One region of the Pseudomonas paraveronii genome, then DNA from elsewhere that is predicted to be linked to it. Evidence: riboswitches for the same ligand, from Rfam matches in the RefSeq annotation. Region 1 holds a riboswitch; each other region holds the start of a gene.

What was found. A riboswitch is a leader RNA that binds a small molecule or an ion and turns the genes downstream of it on or off. The one in region 1 is predicted to bind cobalamin.
Positions count from the first base shown of each region.
Region 2: another riboswitch for cobalamin. It lies ahead of U5A08_RS12600 (CbtB domain-containing protein); the one in region 1 lies ahead of cobO (cob(I)yrinic acid a,c-diamide adenosyltransferase).
Region 3: another riboswitch for cobalamin. It lies ahead of U5A08_RS20295 (ABC transporter substrate-binding protein); the one in region 1 lies ahead of cobO (cob(I)yrinic acid a,c-diamide adenosyltransferase).

Region 1 covers NZ_OY817130.1:4,643,975-4,650,004, forward strand. Annotated here, with positions in the region: gene U5A08_RS21395 (cobyrinic acid a,c-diamide synthase CobB) at 1-966, opposite strand, end outside; gene cobO (cob(I)yrinic acid a,c-diamide adenosyltransferase) at 963-1,574, opposite strand; cobalamin riboswitch at 1,654-1,897, opposite strand; gene U5A08_RS21405 (PQQ-dependent sugar dehydrogenase) at 1,997-3,310, shown strand; gene U5A08_RS21410 (C40 family peptidase) at 3,388-3,924, opposite strand; gene U5A08_RS21415 (C40 family peptidase) at 4,069-4,698, opposite strand; gene hda (DnaA regulatory inactivator Hda) at 4,913-5,617, opposite strand; gene U5A08_RS21425 (AI-2E family transporter) at 5,821-6,030, opposite strand, start outside.
Region 2 covers NZ_OY817130.1:2,762,081-2,768,110, reverse strand. Annotated here, with positions in the region: gene cobN (cobaltochelatase subunit CobN) at 1-357, opposite strand, end outside; gene cobW (cobalamin biosynthesis protein CobW) at 361-1,422, opposite strand; cobalamin riboswitch at 1,515-1,714, opposite strand; cobalamin riboswitch at 1,756-1,965, shown strand; gene U5A08_RS12600 (CbtB domain-containing protein) at 2,062-2,250, shown strand; gene U5A08_RS12595 (CbtA family protein) at 2,262-2,966, shown strand; gene U5A08_RS12590 (cobalamin biosynthesis protein) at 2,963-3,355, shown strand; gene cobM (precorrin-4 C(11)-methyltransferase) at 3,426-4,172, shown strand; gene nfuA (Fe-S biogenesis protein NfuA) at 4,420-5,004, opposite strand; gene U5A08_RS12575 (fatty acid cis/trans isomerase) at 5,099-6,030, opposite strand, start outside.
Region 3 covers NZ_OY817130.1:4,408,079-4,414,108, reverse strand. Annotated here, with positions in the region: gene U5A08_RS20305 (ABC transporter ATP-binding protein) at 1-131, opposite strand, end outside; gene U5A08_RS20300 (FecCD family ABC transporter permease) at 128-1,132, opposite strand; gene U5A08_RS20295 (ABC transporter substrate-binding protein) at 1,141-2,151, opposite strand; cobalamin riboswitch at 2,266-2,460, opposite strand; gene U5A08_RS20290 (DNA/RNA non-specific endonuclease) at 2,496-3,425, opposite strand; gene U5A08_RS20285 (M4 family metallopeptidase) at 3,560-4,621, shown strand; gene U5A08_RS20280 (protealysin inhibitor emfourin) at 4,650-4,955, shown strand; gene U5A08_RS20275 (aldehyde dehydrogenase family protein) at 5,011-6,030, opposite strand, start outside.

The DNA.
Region 1 (6,030 bases):
ACACTCGGCGAGCAGCGGTTTGCCGGCAGCGTGATGGGCACGGATCGCATCCAGCATCGCGGTGTTTTCCGACAGCGCCTGGTGATGCAATTCGGGGTAACCGCCCGGCAGATAGAGGCTGTCGGCATCGGGCAATTGGCGATCGTGGATCGGCGAGAAGAAGCTCAACTCAGCGCCCATCGCCCGCAGCAGATCGAGGCTCGCACCGTAGGTGAAGGCGAAGGCTTCGTCACGGGCGATGGCAATACGCACGCCGGCCAGCAACGGTTCGGCGCGGGTCACGGGCGGTGCGGCAAAGGTCACCGGCGGCGGTAACGCGACCTCGCAACTGCTGCCCAACGCCTGGGCGGCAGCGTCCAGGCGCAGGTCGAGGTCATTCAGTTCGCTGGCTTGCACCAGGCCCAGGTGGCGACTGGGCAATTCGATAGCGGTCTCGCGGGACAGCGCGCCATACCAGCGCAGGCCTTCGGTGAGGCTGCCTTCAAGCAGTTGTGCATGGCGCAGGGTGCCGACGCGGTTGGCCAGCACCCCGGCGAACGGCAAGTCCGGCTGGTAGCGTGCCAGGCCGAGGGCCAGGGCGCCGAAGGTCTGCGCCATGGCCGTGCCATCGATCACGCCGAGCACCGGGACACCGAAGTGTCGCGCCAGGTCAGCGCTGGAAGGCGTGCCGTCGAACAGGCCCATCACGCCTTCGATCAGGATCAGGTCCGCCTCCCCCGCTGCTTCCCACAGCAAGCGACGACTTTCCTGCTCGCCCACCATCCACATATCCAATTGATACACCGGCGCACCGCTGGCGCGCTCGTGAATCATCGGGTCGAGGAAGTCCGGGCCGCATTTGAACACGCGCACCTTACGCCCCAGGTTGCGGTGCAAACGGGCCAGCGCGGCGGTGACCGTGGTTTTGCCCTGGCCGGACGCCGGTGCGGCGATCAAGACGGCCGGGCAATGACGGGGCTGATTCAAAGTTCGACGCCTTTCTGTGCCTTGATACCGGCCTGGAACGCGTGCTTGAGCATGCCCATCTCGGTGACGGTGTCGCCCATTTCGATCAGCTCGGGCTTGGCGCCACGGCCGGTGACGACCACGTGCTGCATCGGCGGGCGGGCTTGCAGATCGCCAAGGACTTGATCCAGGTCGAGATAGCCGTGCTTGAGCGCGATGTTCAGCTCATCCAGCACCACCAGACCGATGGACGGGTCTTGCAGCAATTGGCGGGACACCGCCCAGGCGGCTTCGGCGGCCGCGATATCACGCTGGCGGTCCTGGGTTTCCCAGGTAAAGCCCTCGCCCATCACATGGAAACGCACTTGCTCGGGGAAGCGGCGGAAGAACAGTTCTTCGCCAGTGCTGTTGCGCCCCTTGATGAACTGCACCACACCGCACTGCATGCCATGGCCCATGGCACGGGCCAGCATGCCAAATGCCGAGCTGCTCTTGCCTTTGCCGTTGCCGGTCAGCACCAGCAGCAAGCCGCATTCGTTCGGGGAATTGGCGATGCGCTCATCGATCACGGCTTTTTTACGCAGCATGCGCGCCAGGTGGCGTTCGTCGCGCTCGGGGGAATCGGTCATGGCAGCTCTCCGTTGGGGCTGGACAAAAACGGCGGGCAGGAAAAATCAAAAACAGACAGCCAAGCATCGCCCACCGTGATGCTGTTGGATGATCCGGGCCGGTCTCCGGGCTCATGAGTGGCGCGCTAGAGCGCACGCCGACGGCGCGCCTTCCCATATCGCGAGCGATACAGTGGCAAACAGCACCGTTTTGACTCATTTACCGTTGCGGGGGCAGCGCCGGAATCGCGGCAGCACTGTGTACAAGTGCGCTCACTCACCGGCTTCCCTGTTTCACTCAGTCGACCCGTAGGTCACAGAGCACCTGGAACAAGCCGCGAAGGTTAGTGGGTTGGGGGTGGAGCGTCAATTAAAGCTGGCCTTGTACTTGAACCATCGCCGCAACGCACACCTCTACCCTTACAGGCATCCAGGAGAAAACCATGCATAAAACAAGACTCGCCTTACTGATCATGCTCGCGGGCAGCCTTGCCGCCTGCGGCGAAAGCTCGACCCTGAAGGTATCCGACGGCACCGGGCCCTCGCCGCGATTGCCGGAACCGAACAAGACGCTGATCCCCACGGTGAACATCGCCCCGGCCATTGGCTGGCCGGCGGGCACCCAGCCCACGGCCGCCGCCGGCACCCAGGTGGCGGCCTTCGCCGAAGGCCTGGACCACCCGCGCTGGCTGTACGTATTACCCAACGGCGATGTGCTGGTGGCGCAAACCAACGCGCCGCCCAAGCCGGATGACTCCAAAGGCATTCGTGGCTGGGTGATGGAGAAAGTCATGGGCCGCGCCGGCGCCGGTGTGCCGAGCCCAAACCGCATCACCCTGCTGCGCGATGCCGACCATGATGGGGTCGCGGAGACCCGCACGGTATTCCTGGAAAACCTCAACTCGCCCTTCGGCATGACGCTGGTCGGCAATGACCTGTACGTGGCCGATTCGGACAAGCTGCTGCGCTTTGCCTATCAGACCGGCGAAACCGCGATCAAGACCGCCGGCAGCAAGGTCATCGACCTGCCAGCGGGCAGCATCAACCATCACTGGACGAAAAACGTGGTGGCCAGCAAGGACGGCAGCAAGTTGTATGTGAGCGTCGGTTCCAACAGCAACGTGGCCGAGAACGGCCTGGAAGCGGAACAAGGCCGCGCGGCGATCTGGGAAGTCGACCGCGCCAGCGGCCAGCACCGCATCTTCGCCTCCGGCCTGCGCAACCCCAACGGCATGGCCTGGGAACCGCAGAGCGGCAAGCTGTGGACTGCGGTGAACGAGCGCGATGAGATCGGCAGCGACCTGGTGCCGGACTACATCACCTCGGTCCAGGATGGCGCCTTTTATGGCTGGCCCTTCAGCTACTACGGGCAGCATGTGGATGTACGCGTCACGCCGCAAAACCTGGATCTGGTGGCCAAAGCCATTGCGCCGGACTACGCCGTAGGCCCACACACCGCCTCGCTAGGCCTGACCTTCGCCGAGGGCAGCAAACTCCCGGCGCCCTTTATCAACGGCGCGTTTATCGGCCAGCACGGTTCGTGGAACCGCAAGCCGCACAGCGGCTACAAGGTGATCTTCGTACCGTTCGAGGGCGGCAAGCCGAAGGGGCCGCCGGTCGACGTGCTGACCGGGTTCCTCAACAGCGACGGGCAAGCCATGGGCCGACCGGTTGGCGTGGTCATCGACAAGCAAGGCGGTTTGCTGGTGGCGGATGATGTGGGGAATAAGGTGTGGCGGGTTTCTGCGGCTAAGTAACTATTCTCAAGACCGCCACAAAACAAATGTGGGAGGGAGGGAGCAAGCTCCCTCCCACATTGGGATCCTGGTTTGACTTAAGGGTTACGCGCCAGATTTTCAGCCGGCAACACACGCTTGGCACTCAGGTAGGCATTCTGCCAATAGGCTTTGGACAAGGTGTCCAGCTTCACCGTACCGCCCGTTTGCGGCGCATGCACAAAGCGCCCTTCGCCGACATAGATCCCGGCGTGGCTGACCTGCGAGCCACCGCCCGTGGCGAAGAACAACAGGTCACCGGTTTGCAGGTTCTGCTCGCTGACGTCCTGGCCACGCATCACGATCAGTTCGCGCGTGGTGCGCGGCAGGGAGATGCCGGCGGCATCACGGTAGACAAACCCGATCAGCCCGCTGCAATCGAACCCCGAGTCTGGCGTGTTGCCACCCCAACGATAAGGCGTACCGACCAGGCCCAGCGCTCGGAAGAGCACGTCTTCGGCGGCTGGCGAGAAACTCTGGCTGGTGTTGAACACCGGTTTAGGCTTGGCCGCTACGGGCGCAGGCTGCGGTCGGCTTGCGCAGGCGCTGATCAGCGCGGCGCAAACAATAAGAATCAGGCGGGCCGAGGTCGACATGTGCAGAACAATCCTGGTCTGGATGCGGCTTTCGCTGCCGAACGCTGAAAACCAGAACGCGCAAGCAAGGCTTGCGCGAACGGATTACAACAATATTCAAGGATTCTAGCGCTTACACGTCAAACTTCAAGTATCACTTTAACTTTACTTGCTGGCGGTAATCGTCGTCGGGGCCATGGCGAGTGCGCGTTTGGCTTCGATGAAGGTTTTGCTCCAGTAGCTGTCGCCCAGGCTGTCGACTCGAACACCACCGCTGCGGCGGCTGCTGGAGTGGATAAACTGGTTATCGCCCAGGTAGATACCGGCGTGACTGACGCGACCACGACCACTGGTACTGAAGAAAAGCAGATCACCCGGCTTGAGGTTGTTACGCGCGACCAACGGTGCATTCACGTTGATCATTTCGCGAGTGGAGCGTGGCAGGTTCATGCCAGCTTCTTCACGAAACAGGTAACCGATAAAACCGCTGCAATCGAAACCGGCTTCGGAAGTACCGCCGAAACGGTAACGGGTACCGATCAGGGACATGCCGCGCTCGAGAATGCTGTCGGCCAGAACGGGAAGCTGATAAGGCTTGTTGCCAGCGAAGGCGGCCAGTTCTTTTTCGGTTGCCAGCTCTTCCTCATAAACAGTGGAAGACTGCGCAGCAACGAATTTTGCCTGATTTTTATACTGTTGAGCGTGCTGCTCGGCCACTTGTTGAGGGTGGGAGGCGCAACCAAACAACAGAGCTACAAGTGCGAGAGGCACGAGGGGTGCGAAGCGATTTAGCATGGGCACGACCGTGGCAAATGTGTAAAGAAGTCGAGACTATGCCTTCTATCACATCGATTTGCAAATTCAATCGTGACCTATGTGACTTATTGTTTGCGCTATGACATCTAAGCCCTTAATACCCTATGCACGTGTTTTGCGTGGCCAAGCCGGCCCAAACGCAGGTTTTCTGGCGCCTGAAATCTGCTGAAGCCCTACGAAATACAAGGGTTTGCTACCAGCCAAGGGTTTCCTTGAGGAAGGGAATCGTCAGCTTGCGCTGGGCCTGCAAAGAGGCCTGATCGAGCTGTTCGAGCAAATCGAACAACGCGCTCATGCTGCGGGTGCCACGGGTGAGAATAAAGTGCCCGACCTCGTCGGTGAGGTGCAGGCCGCGACGGGACGCACGCAATTGCAGGGCGCGCAATTTGTCCTCGTCGGACAATGGGCGCATCTGGAAGATCAGCGCCAGGGTCAGGCGCGACTTGAGGTCGGCCAGCTTGACCGGCAACTCACGGGGCGAGGTCGAAGCCGCGATCAACAGGCGGCGGCCGCTGTCGCGCAGGCGGTTGAACAGATGAAACAGCGCCTCTTCCCAATCCGCCTTGCCGGCGATGGCCTGCAGATCATCCAGGCACACCAGTTCGTATTGTTCGAGGTTGTCGAAAATCCCGATCCCGCGATCCATCAACTCGGCCAACGGCAGGTAAACCGCCGGTTCGCCCATTTGTTCGAAGCGCAGGCACGCGGCCTGCAACAGGTGGGTGCGCCCCACGCCCTGCTTGCCCCACAGATAGATCAGGCTTTCAGTCCACCCGGCGTCGGCTTCGCAGAGCCGCTCGACATAGCCGAGTGCAGCGGCATTGGCGCCTGGGTAGTAATTGATAAAGGTGGCGTCGTCACGCAGACGCACACCTAAGGGCAGCTGAATCGGTTTCATGCTGACTGAACGGCTCCGATCGAACCGTTAGTGGCCTCTGTGAAAAGTTTGCAAAGTTTATACCCGTGACGCTGGGCGCACAATGCAGCAGACCACAAGCAAAATCAAAGGTTTGCGTTAACTTGCTGGATTTACGCGAATTGTTTGACGCGACAGTGCCAGAAACAACAAACCCGGCCTGAGCCGGGTTTGTGACACCGCGATTACAAGTCGGGGTCTTCGACACCCGTATACACATCCGAATCCTTGTACAGATCGTGTACATGACGCACCAGCACCATGATCACCGCCGCCACCGGCAGCGCAAGCAGGATGCCGGTAAAGCCGAACAACTCACCGCCGGCCAAGATCGCAAAGATCACCGCGACCGGGTGCAGGCCGATGCGGTCGCCCACCAGCAGCGGGGTCAGCAC
Region 2 (6,030 bases), 1.9 Mb from region 1:
CGCGCGATCATCCCCCGGCACCAGGATCAGCGTGACCCCGCGCTCGGCCAACGCCACCAGACGCTCGATGCCGTAACGCCAATAGCCGATCCCGCCGTGCAGGGAAATCAGGATGACCTTGGCGTGGCGCAGCACCTCGTCGACGTACAAGTCCACCGAGGCATGGTTCTGCACCTGCATCGGGTTGGCCAGGCGAAAGCTGGGGTAGTCCTCGGGCAATTGCTGGGCCGCTTCAGCGAGCAGCGCCAGGCTGGAGTCGCCACTGCACAGGATCACCAGCTCGGCGGGGGTTTGTCCAAGGTCGGCAATATTGTCGTCCGCGACGAAACCGCCGGGCTGGGTCCTGAGCAAGTGCATGGGTTAAACGCTGAGGGCGGCGCGCAATTGCGCTTCGAGGCCCGCCGCATCCAGCTCCTGGCCGATCAGCACCAGGCGCGTGATGCGCGCTTCGTCGGCGCTCCAGGCGCGGTCGAAGTGCTTGTCGAAGCGCGTGCCCACGCCCTGGATCAGCAGGCGCATCGGCTTGTTCGGGATCGCCGCAAAGCCTTTGACGCGCAAGATGCCGTGCTGCACCACCAGTTGGGTCAGGGCGTCGAGCAGCAGGGCTTCGTCGGACTGGGGCAGGTCGATGGAAATGGAGTCGAACGCATCGTGATCATGATCGTCTTCACCTTCGTGATGATGATCGTGATGGCTGTGGCGAGCGTCGATGTGCGCTTCGGAGCCGGCGCCCAGGCCGATCAACACGTCCAGCGGCACACGACCGCTGCTGGCTTCGATGATCTTCACCGCCGGCGGCAACTCTTCGGCGACTTCCAGGCGCACGCGGGCCAGGTCTTCGGGGTTGATCAGGTCGCACTTGTTGAGGATCACCAGGTCGGCGCTGGCCAGTTGGTCGGCGAACAGCTCATGCAGCGGTGATTCGTGGTCCAGGTTCGGGTCGAGTTTGCGCTGGGCGTCGACCTGGTCCGGGAACGCGGCGAAGGTGCCGGCCGCCACGGCGGGGCTGTCGACCACGGTGATCACCGCGTCGACTGTACAGGCGCTGCGGATTTCCGGCCACTGGAACGCCTGCACCAAGGGCTTTGGCAGGGCCAGGCCGGAGGTTTCGATGAGGATATGGTCGAGGTCGCCGCGACGGGCGACCAGTTCGCGCATCACCGGGAAAAACTCTTCCTGCACGGTGCAGCACAGGCAGCCGTTGGCCAGCTCATACACGCGACCGTTGGCTTCTTCCTCGGTGCAACCGATGGAGCACTGCTTGAGGATTTCACCGTCGATGCCCAGCTCGCCGAACTCGTTGACGATCACCGCAATGCGACGGCCCTGGGCGTTATCGAGCATATGGCGCAGCAAGGTGGTTTTGCCCGAGCCGAGAAAGCCGGTAACGATGGTGACGGGGAGTTTGGCCAGTGTTTTCATCGGATGCCCTTGGGGGCGGGCATACGGGACGATAGGCCCTGCGCAGCGCACAGCAGCAGATTTCGTCACCGGATCACCCCGCCCGGTTGAATTGAAAAATCGGTGACGAGGCAGGTCTCCTGGCTTGGGGCTTGCGGGTCTTGCGACCGGCGCTGGCTGCGCCTTCCCGCCTTGATGGCAGTGGCGTGGCAGTCAGATAAACCCTTCACAGTTGCGGGGGCAGCCGCGGCTTGAACCGCGTTCCCTTCTTAGCTTCGGCCTGGGCCGAAGAACCTCGAAGGTGCAAGGCTACAGGTGCTCGGTCAATTTGACTACCGTCGCCCTGCATGCTTTCCTACTCACCTTGTTTCGGGTGCCCTTCACAGGGTGAAACGGGAAACCGGTGCGTCATAGCGATATGACCAGTCCGGTGCTGCCCCCGCAACGGTAAGCGAGCGAAGCGTCACGGCCACTGTGCTTTGTGCATGGGAAGGCGATGCTTTCAGGACTCAGTTCAAGAGCCCCCTCGCAAGCCCGGAGACCGGCCCGAAAAAATCATCCAACAAACCCGCGGTGGGCGGGCGCTGTTTGAATCCTGCGTGCCTGGCTCGCGGGGTTTTCATGCGCTCGTGTCACCCTGAAACCCTGAAGGGACGCGCCATGTCGATCATCAGCAGCACCTCGCATACCGCTAGCAGTACCGCCACCCTGAGCCAACGCCTGAGCGCCGCCATCGGCGCGTCGATCCTCGGCGCGTGCCTGGTGTATTTCGCCGGGTTCTCGCATATCGAAGCGGTACACAACGCCGCCCACGATACCCGCCACAGCGCCGCGTTCCCGTGCCATTGAGACCTGCCAACATGATTAAGCGTATTGCACAAACCGCAGGTTTCAGCGGGCTGCTGGCCGCCCTGTTGCTGACTCTGCTGCAAAGTTTTTGGGTCGCCCCGCTGATCATGCAGGCGGAAACCTTTGAAAAAGCCCCGGCCGCGACGGAAGTGGTGCATGAGCACGCCGCCGGTACAACCGCGCACACTCATGACGCCGAAGCCTGGGAGCCGGAAGACGGCTGGCAGCGCGTGCTGTCCACCACCGGCGGCAACCTGGTGGTGGCGGTCGGTTTCGCGCTGATGCTCGCCGGTCTCTACACCCTGCGCGCGCCGACCCGCACGGCTCAAGGGTTGCTGTGGGGCCTGGCCGGCTACGCGACCTTTGTTCTGGCGCCAACCCTGGGCCTGCCACCGGAATTGCCGGGCACTGCCGCCGCCGACCTGGCGCAACGGCAGATCTGGTGGATCGGCACTGCGGCCTCAACCGCAGCCGGTATCGCGCTGCTGGTATTCGGAGGCAACTGGCTGCTCAAAGCGCTGGGCGCGGCGATCCTCGTGGTACCTCATGTGATTGGCGCACCGCAACCTGAAGTGCATTCGATGCTGGCCCCTGAGGCCCTCGAAGCGCAGTTCAAGATTGCCTCGCAACTGACCAACGTCGTGTTCTGGCTGGCGCTGGGCCTAATCAGCGCCTGGCTGTTTCGCCGCAATCGCGACGATCGATACTCGGCATGAACCTGGTGGTCGGCCTGGGCTGCCAGCGCGGCTGCGCGCTGCAAGCCCTGCTCGACCTGCTGGACGCCGCCCTCGCCGAGGGCGGTATCGAGCGCCACCGCATCACGGCGCTGGCCAGCATTGATCGCAAGCAGGACGAGCCGGGCTTGTTAGCTCTGGCGCAAGTCCTGAACCTGCCACTGCAGTGCTTCAGCGCCGCGCAACTGGCAGCGTATGAAGGTCGCCTGAGCCATAGATCTGCCGTCGCCTTTGCCCATACCGGTTGTTACGGCATCGCCGAAAGCGCGGCCCTGGCCCTGGCCGAACAGCTCAGCGGCGCCCCTGCCCGCTTACTGATCCCGCGCAAAAAATCCGCCCGAGCCACGTTGGCATTGGCCTGCGCCGACTGAAATCGCGATAATCGCCGCTTCCGATCATGAGCAATCTTCATGCTCGCCCGCTTTTCCACAGGAATTCTCCATGACCGTCTACTTCATCGGCGCCGGCCCCGGCGACCCGGAATTGATCACCGTCAAAGGCCAGCGGCTGATCCGCAGTTGCCCGGTGATCATCTATGCGGGGTCGCTGGTGCCGGCGGCGGTACTGGAAGGCCATCAGGCCGAACAGGTGGTCAACAGCGCCGAACTGCACCTGGAACAGATTATCGACGTGATCAAGGCCGCCGATGCCAAGGGCCAGGATGTGGCGCGGGTCCACTCCGGCGATCCAAGCCTGTATGGGGCGATTGGCGAACAGATCCGGCAGTTGCGCGAGTTGGGCATTGCGTTCCAGATCATCCCCGGGGTCACCGCCGTAGCGGCCTGCGCAGCGCTGCTGGAGACCGAACTGACGCTGCCGGACATCGCCCAGAGCGTGATCCTCACCCGGTATGCGGACAAAACCCGCATGCCTGCCGGTGAAGACTTCGACAGCCTGGCCCGTCATGGCACAACCATGGCGATTCACCTGGGGGTCAATCATTTGGAGAAGATCGTTGCCGAACTGCTGCCGCACTACGGCGCGGATTGCCCGATTGCCGTGGTACACCGTGCGACCTGGCCGGATCAGGATTGGGCCGTCGGCACCTTGGCGGACATCGCCGAAAAGGTCGCGGCCAAGGGCTTCAGGCGCACGGCGCTGATTGTGGTGGGTCGGGTGCTGGCCAGTGACAGTTTCAGCGCGTCGTCGCTGTATCGGGCCGGGCATGCGCACTTGTACCGACCTTAATCCAAAACATCATGAGTTGTTATCAACACACTGTTTTAAATAAATAAATACAAAAATTTGTGGGAGGGGGCTTGCCCCCGATAGCGGTGTATCAGTCGATTAATAAGGAGACTGACAGGATGCTATCGGGGGCAAGCCCCCTCCCACACTTAATCTTTAGCGTTAGACAAAAGTCGTAACCAACTGAAATTAAATAAAAAACGGCGCTCACGGGGCGCCGTTTTTTAGTTCGCAGTGAACACCTGACTCAGTAGTAGGCGTTTTCTTTCTGCGTGTGGTCAGTCACATCACGTACACCCGTGAGCTCCGGAATGCGCTCGAGCAAGGTGCGCTCGATGCCTTCACGCAGGGTCACGTCCGCCTGGCCGCAGCCCTGGCAGCCGCCGCCGAACTTCAATACGGCGATACCGTCCTCCACCACGTCGATCAAGCTGACCTGCCCGCCGTGGCTGGCCAGGCCAGGGTTGATCTCGGTCTGCAGGTAGTAATTGATACGCTCGTTGACCGGGCTGTCGGCGTTGACGTTCGGCACCTTGGCGTTCGGTGCCTTGATGGTCAATTGGCCGCCCATGCGGTCGGTCGCGTAGTCGACCACCGCGTCGTCGAGGAACGCTTCGCTGAAGGCATCGATATACGCGGTGAAGCTTTTCAGCCCCAGCGCGGTGTCTTCCGGCTTCTCTTCGCCTGGCTTGCAGTAGGCGATGCACGTCTCGGCGTACTGGGTGCCAGGCTGGGTGATAAAGACGCGGATGCCGATACCCGGGGTGTTCTGCTTGGACAGCAGGTCAGCCAGGTAATCGTGGGCGGCGTCGGTAATGGTTATGGCAGTCATGGAAACTCCTCACAGGCTTGCTGGCAGTTTACGCCAAAATATTACGCAGATACAAAGCCCCAGTAATTTTGTCGGAAAAGCCTCGCCATCGTCGTCAGAGGTTTTCATAGCGGTTCATATCCAGCACACCCTCTTCCACCGGCGTAGTTTCGCGGATGTAGGTCGACAGATCGTGGAAGTACTCCCAGAACTGCGGATGACTGCGGCGCACACCCCAACGATCGACGATTTTCTCGAAGTGCTGGGCGTCCCGGGCACTTTCCATCGCCGCGACAAACGCCGGCACCTGCTCGGCCGGGATATTGAACATGAAGTTCGGATAACTGCTCAGCACGCCGGGGTAGACCGTCAACGTGTCCAGGCCCGGTTGATAGCGAGAAGCCTCACCCAGCATGAACGCGACATTACTGTGGGCACGGTTGCGCAGCAGGCTGTAGACCTCACGATGACCGGTGCGGGTTTCGACGCGCAGCATGGTTGCTTCCGGCAATTGGTCGATAACCTTGAGCCCCGCCGCCGGGCGTGATGTCAGGCGACTCAGGGCCTGCTCGGCATCGCGCAGCACCGGCTCGAGGCTCGGCCGCGAGCAATAGGCGCCGACACAGCGATTGATCGGGTCCGGGCTGGCATTGAGGTCGCCATAACGGGCCAGCAACTGGTTGACGAAATCGCGTTTCGGGTCCGTTTCATTCAGCTTCAGACCGGTGGGTTTATCGTCGTCGATCGACTCATAGTCCATCCACAACTTGACCTTGCCGCCGTTCTGATACCAATCGTCGAGGAAATCCTCCCGCGAATTGGCCGGCATCAGGCGCAGGAAGTTCTGTTCCGCGCCATTGCGGATCAGGTCGAAGTACAAGCGGGTCTGGGCCTGATGGGAGACGTTGCCGAACACGTCAAAGTTGACCACCAATTGGTAGTAGGTGCGCTCCAGCAACGGATAATCGAACAACCACAGCGTCTGCGGGACTTCACCGATCAGGCCTTTGTTGACCGACGCGCTGTCGAAGTGACGGAAGATACTCA
Region 3 (6,030 bases), 240 kb from region 1:
TTACCGGAGCCGTTCGGTCCGACAATCCCGAGGGTTTCGCCTGACGCCACCTCCAGGTGGATATCCCGCAGCAACTCGGCGTCGCGTACCTTGAAGCCCAACCCGCTGCAGCTCAACACAGGCGCATTCATCGAGCGTTTCTCCGGCTGATCAGAATCAGCGCAAACACCGGCGCACCGACCAGTGCTGTGACCACGCCGACCGGGATCACCTGGCCCTTGATCAAGGTGCGCGACAGCACATCAGCCGCGATCAAAAATAGCGCGCCACCCAACGCGCTGGCCGGCAACAGGCGCGAGTGCCCGGTGCCGAGCAGCAGACGCACGGCATGGGGGATTACCAGCCCGACAAACCCGATAGAGCCGACAATCGACACCATCACCGCCGTGACCAATGCCGCGCAGCCCACCAGCACAAACTGCACCCGGCGCACTGGGATACCAAGGGCGGCCGCCGAGTCGCTGCCGAAGGTGAACGCGTCCAGCGCACGGCGATGCCACAGGCACACCGCCAACCCGGCGACCGCCACCGGCACCGCCAGCCACACCGACGGCCAACGCACGCCGCTGAGGTTGCCCAGCAGCCAGAACAAAATGCCGCGTGCCTGTTCGGAACTGGCCGATTTGGTGATCAGGAACGCAGTGAGCGCATTGAACAGCTGCGAGCCGGCGATGCCCGCGAGGATGATCTGCCCGGTGCCGCTGGACGAACCGCTGGCCCGTGCGAGCAATACCACCAGCGCAAACGCCGCCATCGCCCCGCCGAACGCGCCGACCGACAGTGAAACCAAACCACCGCCGACGCCCATCAGCACCACCAGGACTGCGCCGGTCGAAGCACCGGCGCTGATACCCAGCAGGTACGGATCGGCCAGGGGGTTGCGCAACAACGACTGCAAAATCACCCCGCAGGTGGCCAGCCCCGCCCCGCACGCAGCGGCGACCAGGGTGCGGGTCAGGCGGTAGTTCCACACCACGCCTTCATCGATCGGGTCCAGCACGTAGCCGGCCGCCCACAGTTTGTTGGCCAGCACTTGGAGCACCACGTGTGGCGTGATGGCGGTTTCGCCGATGGCTACGCCGGCGAGCACGGCGATCAGCAGCAACGCCAGGGCAAGCACGGTTCGTATCAGGCTGGCGCTCATTTCGGCAGATCGTAGCCGTCGATGGCCGTCGCCAGTTGTTCAAGGCCATCGAAGGTGCGCACGCTGGCCTGCAGCGCCATCGCGTCGAGGATGATGATGCGGTTGTGTTTCACCGCGTCCATGTTGCGCGTCACCGGGTCGCTGCGCAGGAAGGCGAGCTTCTGTTCGTGATCGTCAGCCGGGTAGCGGCGGCGGTCCATGCGCGCAATCACCAGCACGGTGGGGTTGGCCTTGGCGATGGTTTCCCAGCCGACGGCGGGCCATTCCTCATCGGACTGCACCACGTTATGCAGGCCGAGGGTCTGCAGCATGAATTCGGGGACACCCTTGTGACCGGCCACGTAGGGATCGCTGGCCATCTCGGCGCTGGAGAACCACACCAGCGCGCTGGCCTGCTTGAGCCCCTTGCTTTGCACCGTGGCGACGGACTTGGCCAGGCGCGCCTTGAGTTCATCGTTGAGTTGCTGGCCGCGATCCTGCACGTCGAAAATCTCGGCCAGTTGGCGGATGCTCTTGTAGATCGTGTCGACACGGAATGGCTCCAGCCGCGTGCCGTCGGCGCCCACCCGGTTGTCCTTGCCTTCGCAGTCGGAGGGCAACAGGTAGGTGGCGATCTTCAACTCATGAAACTGCTCGCGGGTGCCCACCACGCCTTGCGGGCCGACCACCCATTCCAGCTCGGCCGCCACCAGTTGCGGGCGCTTGGCGATCACCGACTCGAAACTCGGTTCGTTATTGGCCAGGCGTTCGATGCTGTCGTTCAGCGCCTTGAACTGCGGCAACACGTTGTTGAACCACAGCGACGTGCCAACCACTTTATCGCCCACGCCGAGGGCATAGAGCATTTCGGTAGCAGCCTGGCCGATGGTCACGCTGCGGGCGGGCGCTTGCGCGAAGGTCAGGCTGCTGCCGCAGTTCTCCACCGTCAGCGGGTACTGAGTGGGGTTGGCTTGGGCCAGGGCACACAAGCCCAGCCCGGTGAGCAGGGCGATAACGCGTGGCAGCATGGGGCAATCTCCTTGAAGCCGTACCTGGAACTGGGGATGTACGGTTCGGAAACACGCCCTCGACCGCTGCGGGTGAGGCAGGCAAGGATGTCCTTCCCGGACACCCCGCCGGTGAGTGATTTTGCTGGGCCGGCAGGTCTCCTGACTGATGCGTCGTCGCCACGCTCCGGCCTTCCCGGACGGGGTCCAGTGGCAGTGGGGGAGCGGGCTCGGCATCTACAGTTGCGGGGGCAGTTCCGATTGACGCGATGTACCGCGCTTCGGATTCCCTATTAGTCCCGTTTGGGAACCGGCGCGGTATGGTAGTCGATCACGGCGAGGCGATATAGCTTTAGGTCGCCCGCTCAAAGACGAATATCTTCAGGGCCCTGGATCAGCGCTTCAATTCGCGTCCCCGTGGCGCGCTCTTCATTGCTGAAACCGTCGTAGTCGGCCAGGTTGCCGAAGCGAATACCGGTCAATCGTTCGATCTGAATCACGCTGCGCTGGTAGGTCCTGAGCTGCCCGAACATGAGGTCGAGCTGACCCAGTTCACGGCTTTGGTCGATCATGTAGGCGCTGGCGGAAGGCTTGCCGTCGTCGCCGAGGTAGGCGACCACTTTCCAGAATGCTTTGGGGATTTTAACGCCTCGGTAGACACGGTCGTCATCCGCCAACACCGGGCCGGTAAACACCGTGGCTCGGGCTTTCCAGCGTTGAGTGTTATCGAGAATGTAGTCCTCGAGTTCCAGCCAGGTCTTCTGGTTGAAGCCGCTCATCTGCGGTGAGCAGTTGGTGAAGTGGAAGGTATCGGCATTGGCCGTGTTGGCCGCGTCGCCCCAGTTGGGGTCTTGTCGGCGTACCAGGTGACCGCGGTCCAGGCCATTGTTGGTGTAGAGCGCGTCGCCCACCTGTGCGCTGATGGGCAGGCGGCCGTCATAGGCCCAGGCGTCGTTGGCGCGGATGATATCCACATGCTGTCCGCCATCGATATTGGCGCCCACGTAGAGCGCCAGTCGCCTTGAGCGCGACATGGTCACTGAGAAATGCGTGTAGTCCAGGCGCAGCGGTTGTACGTCAGCCGCCAGAGCCTCATCCACCGTGGGCCATGGCACCACGAAGCGGTCGAGAAACGCTTCAGCGTAGCCGCCCCGGTCCTGCAGGTCCTTGGCCGCGGTGACACGCGCAGTCGCCGTCCTGGCCTCCATGAGACTGGGGCTGGCCGCGATCAACGGGCGCAGATCGGCGAGCCGGGGGCGGTGCGAAAGGGCGATTTTGGCGGTGCGTGGGGGCATCGTAAGTTCCTCGCAGTCCTTGGATAAACACTACTGCAGCATAGCTTCATGACAATTTGGGCCAAGCCGTCGCAGCAGGACTATCCTTGAACGGTTACCCGGACGTTCACCACTCGCCAAAATGGAGCCAGCCAATGTGTGTTCGCCAGCATCGTAATCCGATTTTCTGCCTGATCCCGCCGTACATGCTCGACCAGATCGCCCGCAATGGCGATAAAGCGCAACGGGACGTCGCGTTACGGACCCGTGCCAAAGACAGCACGTTCCGCTCGTTACGCATGGTTGCCGTGCCCGCCAAAGGGGCCGCCCATATGGCCCTGGCCATGGGCGCCGACAAACGGCGTTCGATCTACAGCGCCGAGGGCGCCGATAGCCTGCCGGGCAAGCTGATCCGTGGCGAAGGGCAGCCCGCCAGTGGTGATGTCGCGGTGGACGAGGCCTATGACGGGTTGGGCGCCACGTTCGATTTTTTTGATCAGGTCTTCGACCGCAATTCCATTGACGACGCCGGTATGGCACTGGACGCGACGGTTCATTTTGGCCAGAGCTACAACAATGCGTTCTGGAACTCGAGCCAGATGGTGTTTGGTGATGGCGACCAGCAGCTATTCAATCGGTTCACGATAGCCCTTGATGTCATTGGCCATGAGTTGGCCCACGGTGTGACCGAGGATGAGGCCAAGCTGATGTATTTCAATCAATCCGGTGCGTTGAACGAGTCGCTGTCTGACGTGTTCGGTTCACTGATCAAGCAGTACGCGCTGCAGCAAAAGGCGCAAGATGCGGATTGGTTGATCGGCAAGGGGTTGTTTACCAAGAAAATCAAAGGCACTGCGTTGCGCTCGATGAAAGCGCCAGGCACCGCGTTTGATGACAAGCTGCTGGGCAAGGACCCTCAGCCGGGGCATATGGACGATTTCGTGCAGACCTATGAGGACAACGGCGGGGTGCATATCAATTCCGGCATTCCCAACCATGCGTTCTATCAGGTGGCCACGAAGATCGGCGGGTTTGCCTGGGAGCGTGCCGGGCGTATCTGGTATGACGCGCTGCGCGATGCGCGGTTGCGGCCGAATTCGGGGTTTCTGCGTTTCGCGCGCATCACCTACGACATCGCCGGTCGGCTGTACGGTGCTGACAAGGCTGAGCACAAGGCGGTGAAGGAAGGCTGGAAAGCCGTGGGCATTAACGTCTGACAACCCCCCTGGGCGGTGAGGAGCAGCCATGCAAATTTCGATCAAGGAAATCGGTGGTCCGGCGTTTTTTCCGGGCCTGGCCCGACCGAACACCGTGGAACTGGAGAAGCTGCCCGAGCCGGACCAGCAAGAGTTGCGGCAACTGATCGAGGCTTCGCACTTCTTTCAGTTGCCGCAAAGCACCGCGCCGGAACCCGGTAATCCAGGCCAGGTGCATTACACCTTGACCGTGACGGAAGGTGAGCGCGAGCACACGGTCTGTGTGCTCGCACCGGTGAAGTCACAGGCGCTGGACGGGCTGGTGCAGTGCGTGCGGCGGCATATTCGCTGTTGAGCCTGTTGCGCAGCCCAGTGGGATCACGCTCCCTGGCCACAGGGGTTGCTTTGGCTTACTTGCGATCCAGCCATACCGTCTGCGCATTGCAGAATTCCCGCACGCCAAAGTGCGACAACTCGCGGCCAAAGCCGCTTTTTTTCACGCCGCCAAACGCCACCCGAGGGTCGGACACGCTGAAGGCGTTGACGAAGATCCCGCCGGTTTCGAGCTGGTCGGCGATCTCGCGCGCTTTCGCCGAGTCGCGGGTGAAGATGCTCGCGGTCAGGCCAAACTCGCTGTCGTTGGCCAGGGCCACAGCGTGGTCAGCGTCGCGGGCGCTGATGATGGAGGCGACGGGGCCGAACAGCTCCTGTTTGAACGAGGTCATCTGGTCGGTGACGTCGGCCAGTACGGTCGGAGCGTAGTAGTTGCCGGCGCCGGGCACTTTGTTACCGCCCAGCAGCAGGGTCGCGCCTTCTGCCAGGGTGGCCTGCACCTGGCTGTGCAGTTCGTCGCGCAGGTCGAAGCGGGCCATCGGGCCGACGTAGGTGCTGGTCGAGGTCGGGTCGCCCATCACCAGTTGGCGGCTGGCTTCGACGAACTTGGCGGTGAACGCGTCCACCACGCCGGCCTCGATGATCAGACGTTTGGCGGCGGCGCAGACTTGGCCGCTGTTCTGGAAACGGCCGAGCACGGCAGCCTGGACGGCGGCGTCGAGGTCGGCGTCGTTGAGTACGATGAACGGGTCGCAGCCGCCCAGTTCGAGCACGCATTTCTTCAGCGCGGCACCGGCCTGAGCGCCGATGGCTATGCCGGCGCGCACGCTGCCGGTGAGAGTGACGGCGGCGATGCGCGGGTCGGCGATGGCTTTGGACACGCCGTCCTGGGTCACGTTGAGCACTTCGAACAGGCCTTGCGCAAAGCCGGCTTTGTGGAACGCGGCTTTCATCAGGTAGGCGCTGCCCATTACGTTCGGCGCGTGTTTGAGCACGTAGGTGTTGCCGGCGAGCAGCGTCGGCACGGCGCCGCGCAGGACTTGCCACACCGGGAAGTTCCACGGCATCACGGCGAGGATCGGACCCAGCGGGCGGTA